Regions from separate parts of the uncultured Mailhella sp. genome, predicted to be linked through region 1. Evidence: riboswitches for the same ligand, from Rfam matches in the RefSeq annotation. Region 1 holds a riboswitch; the other holds the start of a gene.
The links. A riboswitch is a leader RNA that binds a small molecule or an ion and turns the genes downstream of it on or off. The one in region 1 is predicted to bind glycine.

Region 1 (7,204 bases):
AAATGCAGACCGGCGCCGACGAGTCCCAGATAGGTCTTCTGCTGCTCTGCGTCGGCATGTCCAGCCTCGTTGCTCTGTTCTGCAGCAGCCGCCTCATCGCCCTCTGGGGAAGCCGGAATCTTCTCAAATACGGCTCCATGACGCTTGCGGCCGCCACGGCGCTGAGCTGTCTGGCCCAAACGCCGCTCCAGCTCGGCGCAGGCTGTCTGATCGTGGGCGCAAGCATGGGCCTCGTGGACGTATCCATGAACACCCAGGGCATCCACACGGAACATCGCTACCGCACATCGTGCATGTCGTTCATGCACGCCGCCTACAGCTTCGGCGGCGTTACCGGCTCCATCGCCGGGGCCGTGTTCGCCGGTCTCGGCCTGAATCCGTTCATCAACGCCGCCTGCGTGCTCGGTCTCTACGCCTGCTTTCTCGGAAAGGCCTCCTCCCGTCTGCTGAACGATCTGCCCGTTTCCCGCCAGGGGGGCAAGGACGACTCCCGCTCGCTGCCGCTCTTCGTGCTTCTTTGCGGCGTTCTCTCCATGCTCGCCTACGCCTCGGAAGGCTCCGTGGCCGAATGGGGAAGTCTGCTGCTCTTCACCGTCAAGGGCGCAGACGAACACACCGCCGCCCTCGTGTTCGCGGCCTTTTCCGTCACCACCGTATGCTGCCGTCTTTTCAGCGATCGCCTGCGGCACGTGCTGAGCGACTTCGTTCTGCTGTTCGGCGGCTCGCTGCTGGCGCTTGCCGGCATGCTGCTGGCGCTTTTCTCGCCGCTGCCCGCCGCATGTCTTGCCGGATACGCGCTCATGGGAGCCGGACTTTCCCCCATCGTGCCCACGCTCTTCAGCCGCGCGGGAAGCTGCCCGGGCATCAGTGCGGGCAGGGCAAGCGCCATTGTTTCCATTCTCTCCTACAGCGGCCTGCTGTTCTTTCCCCCCATGCTCGGCTTCGTCGCCCATGAAAAGGGACTGCTGAACGCCCTGCTCATCATTGTGGCCGCATGTGTAATTCTGACACTGGGCTCCTTCCTCTTCCGAAAAAAAAGAACGCGCGCTCCCAGGACATAACGACCGAAACAAGAATCGCGTGCCCAACCGTTCCGCCCAATGCCCCGCGGCTCGACGAAAAACGCCGGGAATATTCCCGGCGTTCCTTCATCATGCGACGATCATTTTCTGTTCCACGGCATGCGCGCAAGCAGCAGTCCGAGTCCGCAGAAGCCCGTCACGCCGGCGAACACCAGGCCTGCTCCCACAAACGCGGAAAGCCAGTACATGGGATGCCACACGTAGCTTCCCAGTATGCCCAGAAGCACCAGGGCTCCGGCTCCTATCTGAATCTGCCGGAACAGCGGGAACGGCGTCTTTTCGTGCTGCACGGGCAGACCTTCCTTCTGCCATCCGGAAAGGCCGCCTTCCATCTGCCAGGCCTCGGCGTCGCCGGCAAGACTGCGCAGCAGTTCGGAAGCCTTGTCCGTGCGGTTGCCGGATCGGCAGAAGAAAATGACGGGCTTATCCGGGGCGTCGGCGTCCTTGAGCGGATAAATCTTCGCAATGGACAGAGGCACGAGGCGGGCTCCGGGAATAAAGTTTTCCGCGTATTCCGCCGTTTCCCGGATATCAACAAGACGGGCTTCCCCGTTCTTCAACATTTCAAACGCCCTGCGGGGCGAAATGGTAGGCAGCATGAGCAACTCCTGTTTTTGCGGTCAGGGTGTCAGAAAAAGACGCGACGCGCAAGGGGGAGAGAAAAATTTGCTCCGCCGCTTCCTCCTTACGAAAAAAAACGCGTTCCATTCGCCGAACGCCTCCTGCCGGAAGCATCCGAACTCCCTCCAGAGAACTCCGACTACTCAAAATGTTTCGGCTCTTTTCCAGAAAAGCGCTGCGCCGCCTCCCGGCAAATTTCTGTTTCATCCCCATAACCACATGAACTTCAATGCCTATTTCAGAAAAATCAGAGACGTCGCACAGCACACAAACAATATATTTTTGTTCCAGAAATCACACCGAATGTCGATCCATTACTGATTCACCGGCACATTATTGACATTCGTCCGCAAATCATACTAGATTTTTTTTCGCTTTCCACAGGAAAGCACATGATCCCGTTGAAACTGCCTGAACGCCGCAAGGCCGACTAGCAGCGGAGGGAGCTCTGGAGAATCCCGTTTGGGTGCCGAAGGTGCAAGGCGAAAGCCGAAACTCTCAGGCCAAAGGACAGAGCTTAGGATCTTGCCGCTCGACCATACCTGCCGCTTCATCCCTAAGCGTTTCTCTGGAGCAAATCTCATGGATTTGCTCTTTTTTTGTACCCTGAAACAGAGGGCATGACGGGTTGCGGACAGCGCTCCTCATGCGCTCGAAGGAATGGTTTATGGAACTCATCAGTCAGATAGTCGATGCGGTCAACGGCGTGCTCTGGGGCTGGCTTCTGCTCTTCCTGCTCTGCGGCACGGGCATTTTCTACACCATCCGGCTGCGCTTCATTCAGCTGCGCAAGCTGCCCCACGCCTTCCGCCGCCTGTTCAGCAACATCTCCCTGCACGGCGAAAGCGCCGACCACACCGGCATGAGCTCATTCCAGGCGCTCGCCACCGCCGTGGCCGCCCAGGTGGGCACGGGCAACATTGCCGGCGCGGCCACGGCCATTGCAGCCGGCGGCCCCGGAGCCATCTTCTGGATGTGGCTGAGCGCCTTCTTCGGCATGGCCACCAACTACTCCGAAGCCGTGCTCGCTCAGAAGTACAAAACCACCAACGAACGCGGCGAAACCGTCGGCGGACCGGCCTACTACATCCGCGCCGCCTTCCCCGGCACTTTCGGCAAGGCTCTCGCCGGATTCTTCTCCGTGGCCATCATTCTCGCCCTCGGCTTCATGGGCAACATGGTGCAGTCCAACTCCATCGGCGCGGCCTTCAGCACCGCCTTCGGGCTCTCGCCCGTGCTCGTCGGCGTCGTCGTGGCCCTCATTTCCGCCGCCATCTTCCTCGGCGGCGCCAGGCGCATCGCCTGGGTCATGGAAAAGCTCGTGCCCCTCATGGCCCTTCTCTACGTAGGCGGCTGCCTTGTCATCATCTTCGCCAACATCACCGCCCTGCCCGGCGCGTTCAAAACCATTTTCGTCATGGCCTTTGATCCCCAGTCCGCCGGCGGCGGCGCGCTCGGCATCACCGTGCGCGAGGCCATGCGCTACGGTGTGGCCCGCGGCCTCTTCTCCAACGAAGCCGGCATGGGCTCCACGCCCCACGCCCACGCGCTGGCCAAGGTCGCCCATCCCGACGATCAGGGCATGATGGCCATGATGGGCGTGTTCATCGACACCTTCGTGGTGCTCACCTGCACCGCCCTCGTCATCGTCATCACCGGCGAATGGAACTGCGGCAGCACCGGCACCGAACTCGCCCAGATCGCCTTCGACACGGTATTCGGCTCCTTCGGCAACATCTATATCGCGGTCTGCCTGTTCTTCTTCGCCTTTTCCACCATCATCGGCTGGTACTTCTTCGGCGAGGCCAACGTGAAGGCCCTGTTCGGCGCAAAATACGTCAAAATCTACGCCGCCATCGTCGTGGTGTTCATCGTCATCGGCTCCGGCCTCAAGGTGAACCTCGTGTGGAACATGTCCGACATGTTCAACGGCCTCATGGTGCTGCCCAACCTCATCGGTCTGCTGGCCCTCTCCGGCGTGGTGGTGGCCATCGCCAAAAGCAAGCGCGACGACTGATCTCTGCGTCGCCTTCCGACATCGAGGTCCTGCCGTCTGACGGCATGTCATGAGGGCGCAACGCCCCGCCCGCCCTCATGACCGCAGGATCAAAAAACTACGGGAGCGAATCCCTTCCCGCCACCACTACTTTAACATCATCCGAGCATGACGACATGCCCTTCGGGGCCGCTTCTGAAAAGCTTCGAGACGAAAAGAGCCCGTGCCGAACAGCGACACGGGCTCTTTTCATGCGGAAACGCTTCCGCCAGACAGGGAAATGCCCCCTGTGGTTACAGCTTCAGACCAAGCGCCAGGCCCTGATCCATGGCCTCGTAGGCGTCGCCTATGTGATCGCAGTCGCCGATGGTATGCACGGGAATGCCGCAGTCGCCCAGCGATTCCTGAAGCTTCTTGTCCGGCACCGTGCCGATGGCGAGCACCAGCGTGTCGGCCTTCACGGGGAACAGCGCGTGGCCGTGATCGATTTCCGCGGTATGCGCGGTCAGACGGAACAACGTGGAATCCGGGAACAGACGGATGTTGTCGCAATCGGCGATTTCCTGGAACAGCCAGCCGCGGATGCGGGAAATAAGGCCGCGGCCGAGCTCGTTGAGTTCCACAAGGCATACCTTCTTGCCTTCGCGGGCGAGCTTGAGCGACGTTTCCAGACCTATGTAGCGTCCGCCGAGCACCACGCAGCGCTCGCCGGTGCTCACCTTGTTGCGCAGCACGTCCATGGCGTACACGATGGGCATGCCGCTGTCCTGACCGTCCACGCCGGAAAGCGCGCGGGGCGTGGCGCCCGTGGCCAGCACCACTTCGTCGGGATGCGCGGCCATGATCTGTTCGCGCGTCACCGTCGTGTTCATGTGAATGCGCACGCCGGCCTTGTCCATGTTCTCCTTCAGCCACGGCACGAGCGTGCGGAAGCTCGCCTTGTCGTCGCCGGCGGAAGCCACCAGCCACTGGCCGCCGAGTTCGCCGGTCTTTTCAAAAAGATCCACGTGATGGCCGCGCTCGGCCAGCGCGAGCGCGCAGCGCATGCCCGCCAGACCGCCGCCGATCACATAGATGTTCCTGGGCTTTTCGGCAGGACGGGACACATAGGTGTCTTCCATCATCAGGGCGGGGTTCACCGTGCAGCACATGCCGCGGCCAACCAGTCTCGGGCGCGAGGCCCAGGTCTGACAGTTGTTGCAGCGCACGCAGCGGCGGATGGTGTCTTCCTCGCCGCGGCGCAGCTTGCCCACGTAGTCGGGATCGGCCAGCAGCGGACGCGCAATGCCGATGAAGTCGGCCACGCCGTCGGCAATCATCTTGTCCGCCTCATGAGGATCGTGCAGACCGCAGCTTGCAATGATGGCCACATCGGGAAGCGCCTTCTTGACCTTGGCGGTGTCGGCGATGTTCTGCGCCGAACCTTCCGCATAGATGGGCACGCCGTGCCACAGACGTTCCTGACCGCCGCCCGTCATGAGGAAGGCGTTCACACCGGCCTCGGCCAGATAGCCCATCTCTTCAATGCCCTCGTCGAGGGTCATGCCGCCTTCCATGTAGTCGCACTTCGGGAAGCGGATGTACACGGGGAAGTCGTCGCGGGTGCGCTCGCGGATGGCTTCCACGATCATGCGGGGAAGCGCGATGCGCTTTTTCGCCGTGCCGCCGAAGTCGTCGGTGCGGCGGTTGCTGTAGGGCGACAGGAACTGACTGATGAACTTGCCCGAACCGCCGTGCAGCGCAAAGCCGTCGAATCCGGCTTCGTAGAGTCTCTTGCCCGCCTGGGCGTAGCATTCGATGTAGTCGAGAATTTCCTGACGGGTCATTTCTCTGGGAACCACGAGATCCCAGGAGCCGCGTACCGGAGAAGGCGCAATGCATTCCTTCTTCGTGCCCGCGCGGGAGCCTGCGCCGCCGAGCTGCAGAAACACCTTTGCGCCGCCGGACTTGATGAGCGCCGCCAGCTCCGCGAGCTTTTCAATGTACTTGTCGTCCCACAGGGCAAGGCCCTGCGCCAGCTTCACGGAAGGCCACGCAAAGGTCTGCTGCACGGTGACGAGACCGGCCTGCCCCAGGCGGGCCCTGTGAAAGGCAAACAGCGGTTCGCCCACAAAACCGTCTTCCGTTCCGCCCCGGGTCTGCACCGAAGTCTGAACGTAGCGGTTGGGTATTTCAAGATTCCCGATTTTCGCGTGGGTGAAAAGGTGAGGAAAAGCCATCTCATGCCTCCTTGTAATCTAAGCAACGCCCGGCAGACGCAACACGCCGCCGTATCTCGGCGCAGAAACTGTCGGAATTTTGATTGTCGTGCTGCGGAGCCGCCCGACGATGCGCTAAGGCGCGCTCTGCCGACAGTACGAACACGTCTTCAGGCGCAGGCCGGGCGTTTGCGGCGCATCGGAAGATTGTCCGAACCGCCGCCATCCGCATCCGAAGGCGCGACGACACGTCCGTCACGCCCCGAAAAAACGAATCCGCCAGACCGGTAATGCCCGAATCCGGCGAATTCCCTGATGGTTGCTGGAAAAAGTGCCCTAGAACAGAATGCCGCGGGGCGTGTTGACGCTGAATCCGAGGGAGAAGATGACGTAGCACACGGCCACGAACACCAGCGTGAACACCACGTTCCAGAAAAGATCCCTGGACTTCAGATCGTTCTTCAGCACGGTGCAGAGAATGAACACCAGCGTGGCGGAAGACACGTAGAAGCCGATGTACTTGATGCACAATACGTAGGCGATGAGAAGCGCGGCGTGCATGCCTATGCCCTTCCAGTTGATGCAGGAGAAGGGAGCTTCCGTCATGCCCGCGTACTTCGCCGGCATGAATACGGCCTTGAGGATAATGGCCGCCATGAGCAACGCGAGCAGGCCGAGCACGATGGCGGGGAACATGGCCGTCTTTTCGGGGTAGTCCACGAGCATGGAGGCCAGCGCGCCGATGACGGGCAGCATGATGACGCCGGAAATGAGATCGGCGCCGCGCATGCCTTCAAGCAGACGCGGAATCTCGCCCGACGCGCCCCTGGCCTGAGCGGCCTTGCCGTTGCGCACGCGCTTGTACACGCGGTAGATGACATACAGGGCGATGAGCACCAGCATGCCCTGGGCCACGGGACGGTTCATGAAGTACACGAGCGCGCCCTTGGCTCTCGCAAGGGAGAGGGCTTCGAGCATGGAGCGTTCCACCACGGGGCCGAGGATGACGCCGAGGGCGTAGGCGCCCGGGTTGAAGCCCAGTCGGATGAGGAAATAGGTGGCGATGCCGAAGAGCACGAAGATCCAGATGTCGAGGTTCAGGCCGCGGACCACGTAGGCGCCGATGGCGCAGATGACGATGACGCCGGGGAAGAGCTTGTCCGAGGGGATGCGCAGAATGTTGGCCAGAGAGCCGATGGTGAACAGACCGAGCAGCATCTGCACCACGGCGCAGAGGAACAGGGCCATGATGACCATGTACACCACGGGGCCTTCGTTGGCGAGGAAGTTCGGGCCGGGGGCCATGC
Region 2 (7,204 bases), 670 kb from region 1:
TGGCAAAATAGGTCGCCCAGATGAAGGAAAAGCGGGCAACTTCCTCGGGCCAGGCCAGAGCGTTGTGAAAGGCATACCGGAAAACTATCTGGACAAGGATGACCACACACATGACGCACAGGAAAAACATTCCCACATAGTCCGTCACGTCATCCACAAGGTTCAGTAACGATTTTTTCATTCTGTCTTCTCCGATGAGATGGGCTTGTTGCGGAAACCGTCTTCACGGGGACTCGGGCGGGGCCGGATGACCGGCCCCGCCGGACAGAACTACTTGAAGTCGTTGAAGTCCAGACGAAGCGCCCGGGCTATGTTGTCGCACATGATCTGGGAGAGAAGTTCCTGCTTCACGCCCATCTTGTACCAGAGTTCAAGGGCGTCCTTCATGGGAATGAAGGGATAGGAGGTGCCGAACACGAACTGACGGGAAATCAGACAGTTCGCCGCTTCAATGTAGCGGGAACAGAACGGAGTGTTGCAAAGATACATGTCCGCGCTGAGATACAGATTCGGACGACGATACGCACAGAATATGGTGGCGTCGACATAGGGAGCTCCGGCATGAATGTCGATGACCGTCAGCCTGGGAAAATCGGCAAGCATCTTGTCCAGCCGTTCCGGACTGTTGTAGGAGATGTCCGGTCCGATGACGCCCCCCTGCTGCAGAAAGACGGGAATTTCCTTTTCCTGCAGAAAATCATACAGAGGATACACGCGCTTGTCGTCGTAATACATGGGAATGGCGCCGTTGGTCGGCTCCAGATTGACCGCACGGATGGGACCGTTGACCACGTACTTGTCGATCATGGCCATGGACTTTTCCATTTCGCAGGGATTCACGGCGATGGCGCCGTAAATGCGCTTGGGATTCTCCGTCTGAACGCGAACCACCTCTTCAGGGGATACGATGGGATCAGGACCGCTGCCCCAGCGGGCGGGCGCGCAGGCGATGTCGATGCCGGCTTCATCCATTTCCTGCCAGTACAGCTCCATGGATTCCTGCTTGACGGATTCCGCCTTCGGCACGCCGAAGCCCTTGTGCATCTCCCGCGTGAAGTCGGCAAGATTGATGGTGGAGGCAAGGTATTCCTTGGTGGCAGGACGATTTCGAGCGTCAATGATCATGAAAACTCTCCTGAGGATAAAGGTTGGAATACTTCCGTCCCGAAAGGGAGACGGGCCATGAGAAATAAATAATTAAAGCCTGTGGGCGCGTCTAATTTTTCTTTTTTTTCGTTTGATAAATTTTTTTTATTTCAGCGCGGCAATCGTTATAAAAAAATTAATGCAGTCAATATGTTGCATATAACAATGACGTCTGTGCGACGTTTGATGCACGTCCGAAAAACTTTTCAGGCCGTCCACAGAAAACACCTCTTCTTTCCTCTTCTGAAAAAAACGAGTATGAAGAATAAAAAAAACATGTTGCAGACATTATTCCGACAAATGGAAAAATGCTGCACAGATTTGTGATTTAATTGACAATAAACACGCTTCCGAACGCATATTGCAGAGAAGGCTCATGGACATTCGACTGATCAATTCGTTTCTGGTGCTGTCGGAAATGCTGCACTTCGGACGAGCGGCGAAATTTCTTAATATGACGCAGCCGGCTCTCAGCAATCAGATAGCCCTTCTTGAACGGGATCTCGGCGGCCCCCTCTTCGACAGAAGCGGCAGACAGATAGAACTGACCGAAGCGGGCAGAATATTTCAGAAGGAAGCTCGAAAGCTTCTCTCCGACGCCGAAGATCTGCGCTTTCGCCTGCAAAGTCTTCTCAACGGCAAGGAAGGCGTGCTTTCCGTAGGATACGGCGACGTTACGGAAATAAAACGTCTGGCACGCGCCTTCCTGAGAATGCAGACGGACTTCCCCAACATCCGCCTGAGGGTGCAGGAACTCATTCCCGGAGAAACCGTGGAAGGCGTGCAGAGCGGAAAGCTGGACATAGCCATCATCACCGGCACTGCGGACTCCCTTTTTCCGCCGGATCTGACGGGCGTTCCCATCATGACCGGGCCCGTCAAGCTGGCCATCCCCTCCCACCATCCGCTGGCCTCGGCAAAACGCATAACGCCGAACGCACTGCGCCGCTGCAACTTCATCATGCGCAGCAAGGACGAAACCGATGAAACCGCCGACATGAAACTGGCGCTGGACCAGTGGTGGGACAATTATTTCGGCGATAAAAAGCCCAACATCATCTTCTGGGTACGCCGCCGTTCCACGGCCTTCTGGCTGGTGGGCGCGGGTCTTGGCATATCTCTGCTGCCTCATCCGTGCGAACTCATCCCTGCCATCGCTCCAGACCTGTACACGGCCGTGACCAATGTCACGTTCCGTACGCTGCCGGAGCTCGACATTCAGTCCTGCACCTATATCGTCATGCGCAAAAACCGCTGCAACGCGGCGTTGAACAATTTCATGCAGTGCGTGCAGAAAACGTTCAATACCCGCGAAAACTGAGGAAGCGCCGCCGCCCATGTCGGGCAGCCCCGGCTCTGCCCGCCGTCTGCGCATGAACATGAAAAGGGCCGCCCTTTCCGGGGCGGCCCTTCCTCTTTACCGCGCTGCGTTTCCGCAGCTGGCCGAAAACGCAAGCTTTTCCTGCCCAAAAGCGCCGCAGCTAGCGGGCAAGATTCTGCAACGCGTCTCCGGCTATTCTGTACACCGTCCAGTCCTTCATAGGCTCCGCGCCAAGGGAAAGATAAAAGTCGATGCTCGGCCTGTTCCAGTCGAGGCACCACCATTCCAGACGGCCGCAGCCGCGTTCCACGGCCAGGGCGGCGAGCTTCTCCAAAAGCGCCTTTCCGCAGCCTCTGCCGCGGCATTCCGGCCGGACGTACAGATCTTCCAGATAGATGCCCGCCCTGCCGAGAAACGTGGAAAAATTATGGAAGAACAGGGCAAAGCCGACTTCCCTGCCGTTTTCAAGGGCAAAGAGGACTTCCGCCTTCTTCCGGTCAAAAATCCATTCTTCCAAAGTCGCCTCATCCGCGACAACTTCGTGCCGCAGATGTTCATACTCTGCCAGTTCCCTGATGAACTGCAAAATAAGAGCGATATCCTTTCGTTCCGCAAATCTGAAACCAAATTCCGTCATGCATCTCCTCCCTGCCCGTGCGGGGCAGATTCTGTTCTAACGCAATTTTTCCGCCGGGGACACCTCTCAGCCCGATGCCTCCGTGCGCCGCGCCTGCATATCTCCGCCGCGCCGTGACAGTTCAGATTCCCCAAGGCCGCCGTCGCCTTCCTCCGGTTCCGTCCGCCTTCCTTTCTTCTCGCCGTGCTCCGACCGGCCGCATCCTTTCGTTCCTCGCCGCCGTGCTCAAGCTCTCCTTCGGCAAGAGCTCTCCCCCGCGGCTCCCCTTTCCCCGCCTCCCGTCTCTTCGCCCTGCCTTTTCCTTCCCCGCCTCTCTCGCGCATTCCCTTGGCTCCGCCCGCCTTCTGCTCCCTGCGCCTCTTCCTTTTTCCCTCTCCCTTATCCCCTCGCCCCTGCCTCGCACGCTCCTGATTCGTGCCCCGGCCGACGGACGCGCTCCGTCTTTGCCCAGCTTCCGGAACGCTTCCGTTCCAGGCCTGCATTCCAGGCTCACATTCCTGTTCCACTCGTGAAAAAATACGCTTTTCCGGCGAAATCATAAACTTTTTTTCCGGCATTCGCCCGCCTCCCCTTGACCTCGTTCCGCCGCCGTGCTACCTTTTTTCTGAATTAAAAAACAGCGAAGGCTGTTTTCCCAAAGCGCATAGAGATCCGGCATGACTTGGTTGAAGAAACCGGGAGAGATCACCCTCACTGGGTGGAGCCGAAGGGGCCGCAAGAACTCTCAGGCAAAAGGACCGGTTTTGGACAAACTCTGGAAAGCAGGCATGCACCCATGAGGCAATCCGCGCGGCGGAGAATCTTTCAGGTTGGTAACAGAGGCACAGAGGACGAAGCAATTCGTCTGCTGTGCCTCTTTTTTTATTTTCTTTTTTCGCAGGAGAAGGTTCCATGGAACTCAAAACCCCACTTTACGACGTACACGTCGCGGAAGGCGGAAAGATCGTCCCCTTTGCGGGCTATCTTCTGCCCGTGCAGTACCCGACAGGCGTCATCAAGGAACACATGGCCGTGCGTCAGGCGGCCGGCCTGTTCGACGTCTCCCACATGGGAGAAGTGCTCTTCACCGGCCCCACGGCCCTGAAAACCCTGAACCACCTGCTCACCAACGACTTCACCAGCATGCCCGTGGGCAAGGTGCGCTACAGCGTCATGTGCAATGACAAGGGCGGCGTCATCGACGACCTCGTCGTGTACAAGTTCTCCGACGAAGAATATCTCGTCGTGGTCAACGCCGCCAACCGGCACAAGGACTACGCCCACATGGCCGCCAATCTTCTGCCCGGCACCAGGGCCGAAGACATTTCCGACTCCGTGGCCCAGCTCGCCCTTCAGGGCCCTGCCGCGCCCGCCATCCTCAAGAAGCTGGTTCCCGAGGACAAACTGCCGCAGAAGTACTACACCGCCGTGCGCGACGTGGACATCGCCGGCATGAAGTGCATGGTGTCCCGCACGGGCTACACCGGCGAGCTCGGCTACGAAATCTACACCGCGCCCGAAAACGCCGTGAAGCTCTGGAAGACCCTGCGCGAGGCCGGCGGGGAATTCGGCCTCATTCCCTGCGGACTCGGCGCGCGCGACACCCTGCGCCTTGAAGCCGCCATGCCCCTGTACGGCCACGAAATGGACGAAACCATTTCGCCCCTCGAAGCCGGTCTCGACTTCGGCGTGAAGCTGAACAAGGAAGAATTCATCGGCAAGGACGCCCTCGTGGCCGCAGGCGCGCCCGCCCGCGTGCGCGTGGGCCTCGAAGTCACCGGCCGCGGCATTGCCCGCGAGCATCAGCCCGTGTTCATCGGCGACACGCAGATCGGCATGACCACCTCCGGCACCCACTGCCCCGCCGTGGGCAAGGCTCTCGCCATGGCCCTCGTGGACGTCGCCCACAGCGCCCCCGGCACCGAAGTCGAGGTGGACGTGCGCGGCCGCAGGGTCAGTGCGGTCATCGTGCCCCTGCCCTTCTATCACCGCTAGCCGGCAGGCCTTTCTCTCCCCGCAGAGCCGCCGAAAAAGCGCGGCCTGCGCAACCTTCTTCGTTGAACCTTCTATCGTCTCTTTGGAGGATGCCATGTCTCACATTCCCGCCGAACTCAGATACTCCGCGTCTCATGAATGGATCAAGAACGAAGACGGTCTTTCCGTCATCGGCCTCACCGACTTCGCCCAGAGCTCCCTCGGCGACATCGTGTTCATCGATCTGCCCCAGGAAGGCGACGCCGTCACCGTGGGCGACTCCTTTGCCGACGTGGAATCCGTGAAGGCCGTGTCCGGCGTGTTCAGCCCTGTGACCGGCACCGTGGCCGCCGTGAACAGCGAACTCATCGACAACCCCGCCCTGCTCAACGAAAAGCCCTACGAAGCCTGGCTCATCAAGGTTTCCGACGTGACCGCCGTCGGCGATCTGCTGGACGCCGCCGCCTACGAGGCCGTGTGCAAGAACGAGGAGGCCTAGGCATGGGCAGCTACATTCCCGCCACGTCGGAAGAACGCCAGGCCATGCTCGCAAGCCTCGGCCTGCATTCCACCGACGAACTTTTCGCCTCCGTCCCGCCGGAAGTGCGCCTGCACTCGCTGAACCTGCCCGACGGCCTGAGCGAGATGGAAGTCTCGCGCAAGGTGCGCGACATGGCGGATAAAAATGTCCGCTTCCGCAGCATCTTCCGGGGCGCGGGCGCGTATCGCCACTACATTCCCGCCGTCGTGAAAACCGTGACCTCCCGCGAGGAATTCGTCACGGCCTACACGCCCTATCAGGCGGAAATCAGTCAGGGCGTGCTCCAGTCCATCTTTGAATACCAGACCCAGATCTGCGAACTCACCGGCATGGACGTGTCCAACGCCTCGGTCTACGACGGCGCCGTCGCCGCGGCCGAAGCCGTGCTCATGTGCCTGGATCGCCGCAGACACGGCGTCGTGCTCGCCGGCGCCGTCGATCCGCAGACCATCGCCGCCGTGCAGACCTACTGCGAAAGCCGCAGCGTGCCCGTCACCGTGCTGCCCGTGAAGAACGGCGCCACCGATCCCGCCGATCTCGCCGCCGCCCTTTCCGAAAGCACGGCCTGCGCCCTCGTGCAGAGCCCCAACTACTTCGGCGTGCTCGAAGACATGGACGCCCTTGTCGCCGCCACCCACAACGCCGGCGCAAAAATGGTCATGAGCGCGAATCCCATTTCCCTCGGCATCCTGAAAACGCCCGGCGAATACGGCGCGGACATCACCGTGGGCGAAGGACAGCCCCTCGGCATGCCCCTCGGATTCGGCGGCCCGTACCTCGGATTCATGGCCTGCCGCAAGGAACTCATGCGGCACCTTCCCGGCCGCATCGTGGGCGAAACCGTGGATCACGAAGGCCGCCGCTGCTTCGTGCTCACCCTCCAGGCCCGCGAACAGCACATCCGCCGCGAAAAGGCCTCATCCAACATCTGCTCCAACGAAGCGCTCTGCGCCATGACCGCCTCGGTGTACCTCGCGGCCATGGGTCCGAAGGGCCTCGCCCGCGTGGCCGAAAACTGCGCCGCCCATGCGCACTATCTGGCTGCAAAGCTGGCCGAAATTCCCGGCTTCTCCCTGCGCTGCGAAGGCAGGGAATTCTTCCACGAATTTCTCACGAACTGCCCCGTGGATCCGGAAGTGCTCTGCGCCAGGCTCGCCGAAAAGGGCATTCTCGGCGGCCTGCCCGTGGACGGCGGCCTGCTCTGGTGCTGCACCGAACTTTGCAGCAAAAACGACATGGATGAACTCGTCACCGCCATCCGGGAGGTGTGCGCATAATGAAACTCCTCTTTGAAAGAAGCCGTCCCGGCCGCTGCGAAACCCTCATTCCCGCCTGCGACGTGCCCGCAGTCGAATTTTCTTCGTCCGCGCTGCGCGCCTCGGCTCCCCGTCTGCCCGAAATCTCGGAAATCGACCTCGGCAGACACTACACCGAGCTCGCTTCCCAGACCCACGGCGTGAACAAGGGCTTCTATCCCCTGGGCTCCTGCACCATGAAGTACAATCCCCGGGTGAACGAGGAAATGGCCTCGCTCCCCGGCTTTACGGACATCCATCCGCTCCAGCCCGCCGACACCGCCCAGGGCTGCCTTGAGGTGCTCTATAAG

Region 2: linked by a shared signal. The riboswitch ahead of gcvT (glycine cleavage system aminomethyltransferase GcvT) and the one ahead of ABGT79_RS05940 (sodium:alanine symporter family protein) in region 1 are both predicted to bind glycine.

What each region holds. Positions count from the first base shown of each region.
Region 1 is NZ_OZ007001.1:1,446,232-1,453,435, forward strand. It holds gene ABGT79_RS05925 (MFS transporter) at 1-1,061, shown strand, start outside; gene ABGT79_RS05930 (rhodanese family protein) at 1,163-1,681, opposite strand; gene ABGT79_RS05935 (hypothetical protein) at 1,647-1,970, opposite strand; glycine riboswitch at 2,142-2,227, shown strand; gene ABGT79_RS05940 (sodium:alanine symporter family protein) at 2,371-3,720, shown strand; gene ABGT79_RS05945 (FAD-dependent oxidoreductase) at 3,993-5,918, opposite strand; gene ABGT79_RS05950 (tripartite tricarboxylate transporter permease) at 6,234-7,204, opposite strand, start outside.
Region 2 is NZ_OZ007001.1:771,983-779,186, forward strand. It holds gene ABGT79_RS03030 (TRAP transporter small permease) at 1-181, opposite strand, end outside; gene ABGT79_RS03035 (amidohydrolase family protein) at 271-1,125, opposite strand; gene ABGT79_RS03040 (LysR substrate-binding domain-containing protein) at 1,523-2,467, shown strand; gene ABGT79_RS03045 (GNAT family N-acetyltransferase) at 2,628-3,104, opposite strand; glycine riboswitch at 3,770-3,854, shown strand; gene gcvT (glycine cleavage system aminomethyltransferase GcvT) at 3,996-5,078, shown strand; gene gcvH (glycine cleavage system protein GcvH) at 5,173-5,556, shown strand; gene gcvPA (aminomethyl-transferring glycine dehydrogenase subunit GcvPA) at 5,559-6,875, shown strand; gene gcvPB (aminomethyl-transferring glycine dehydrogenase subunit GcvPB) at 6,875-7,204, shown strand, end outside.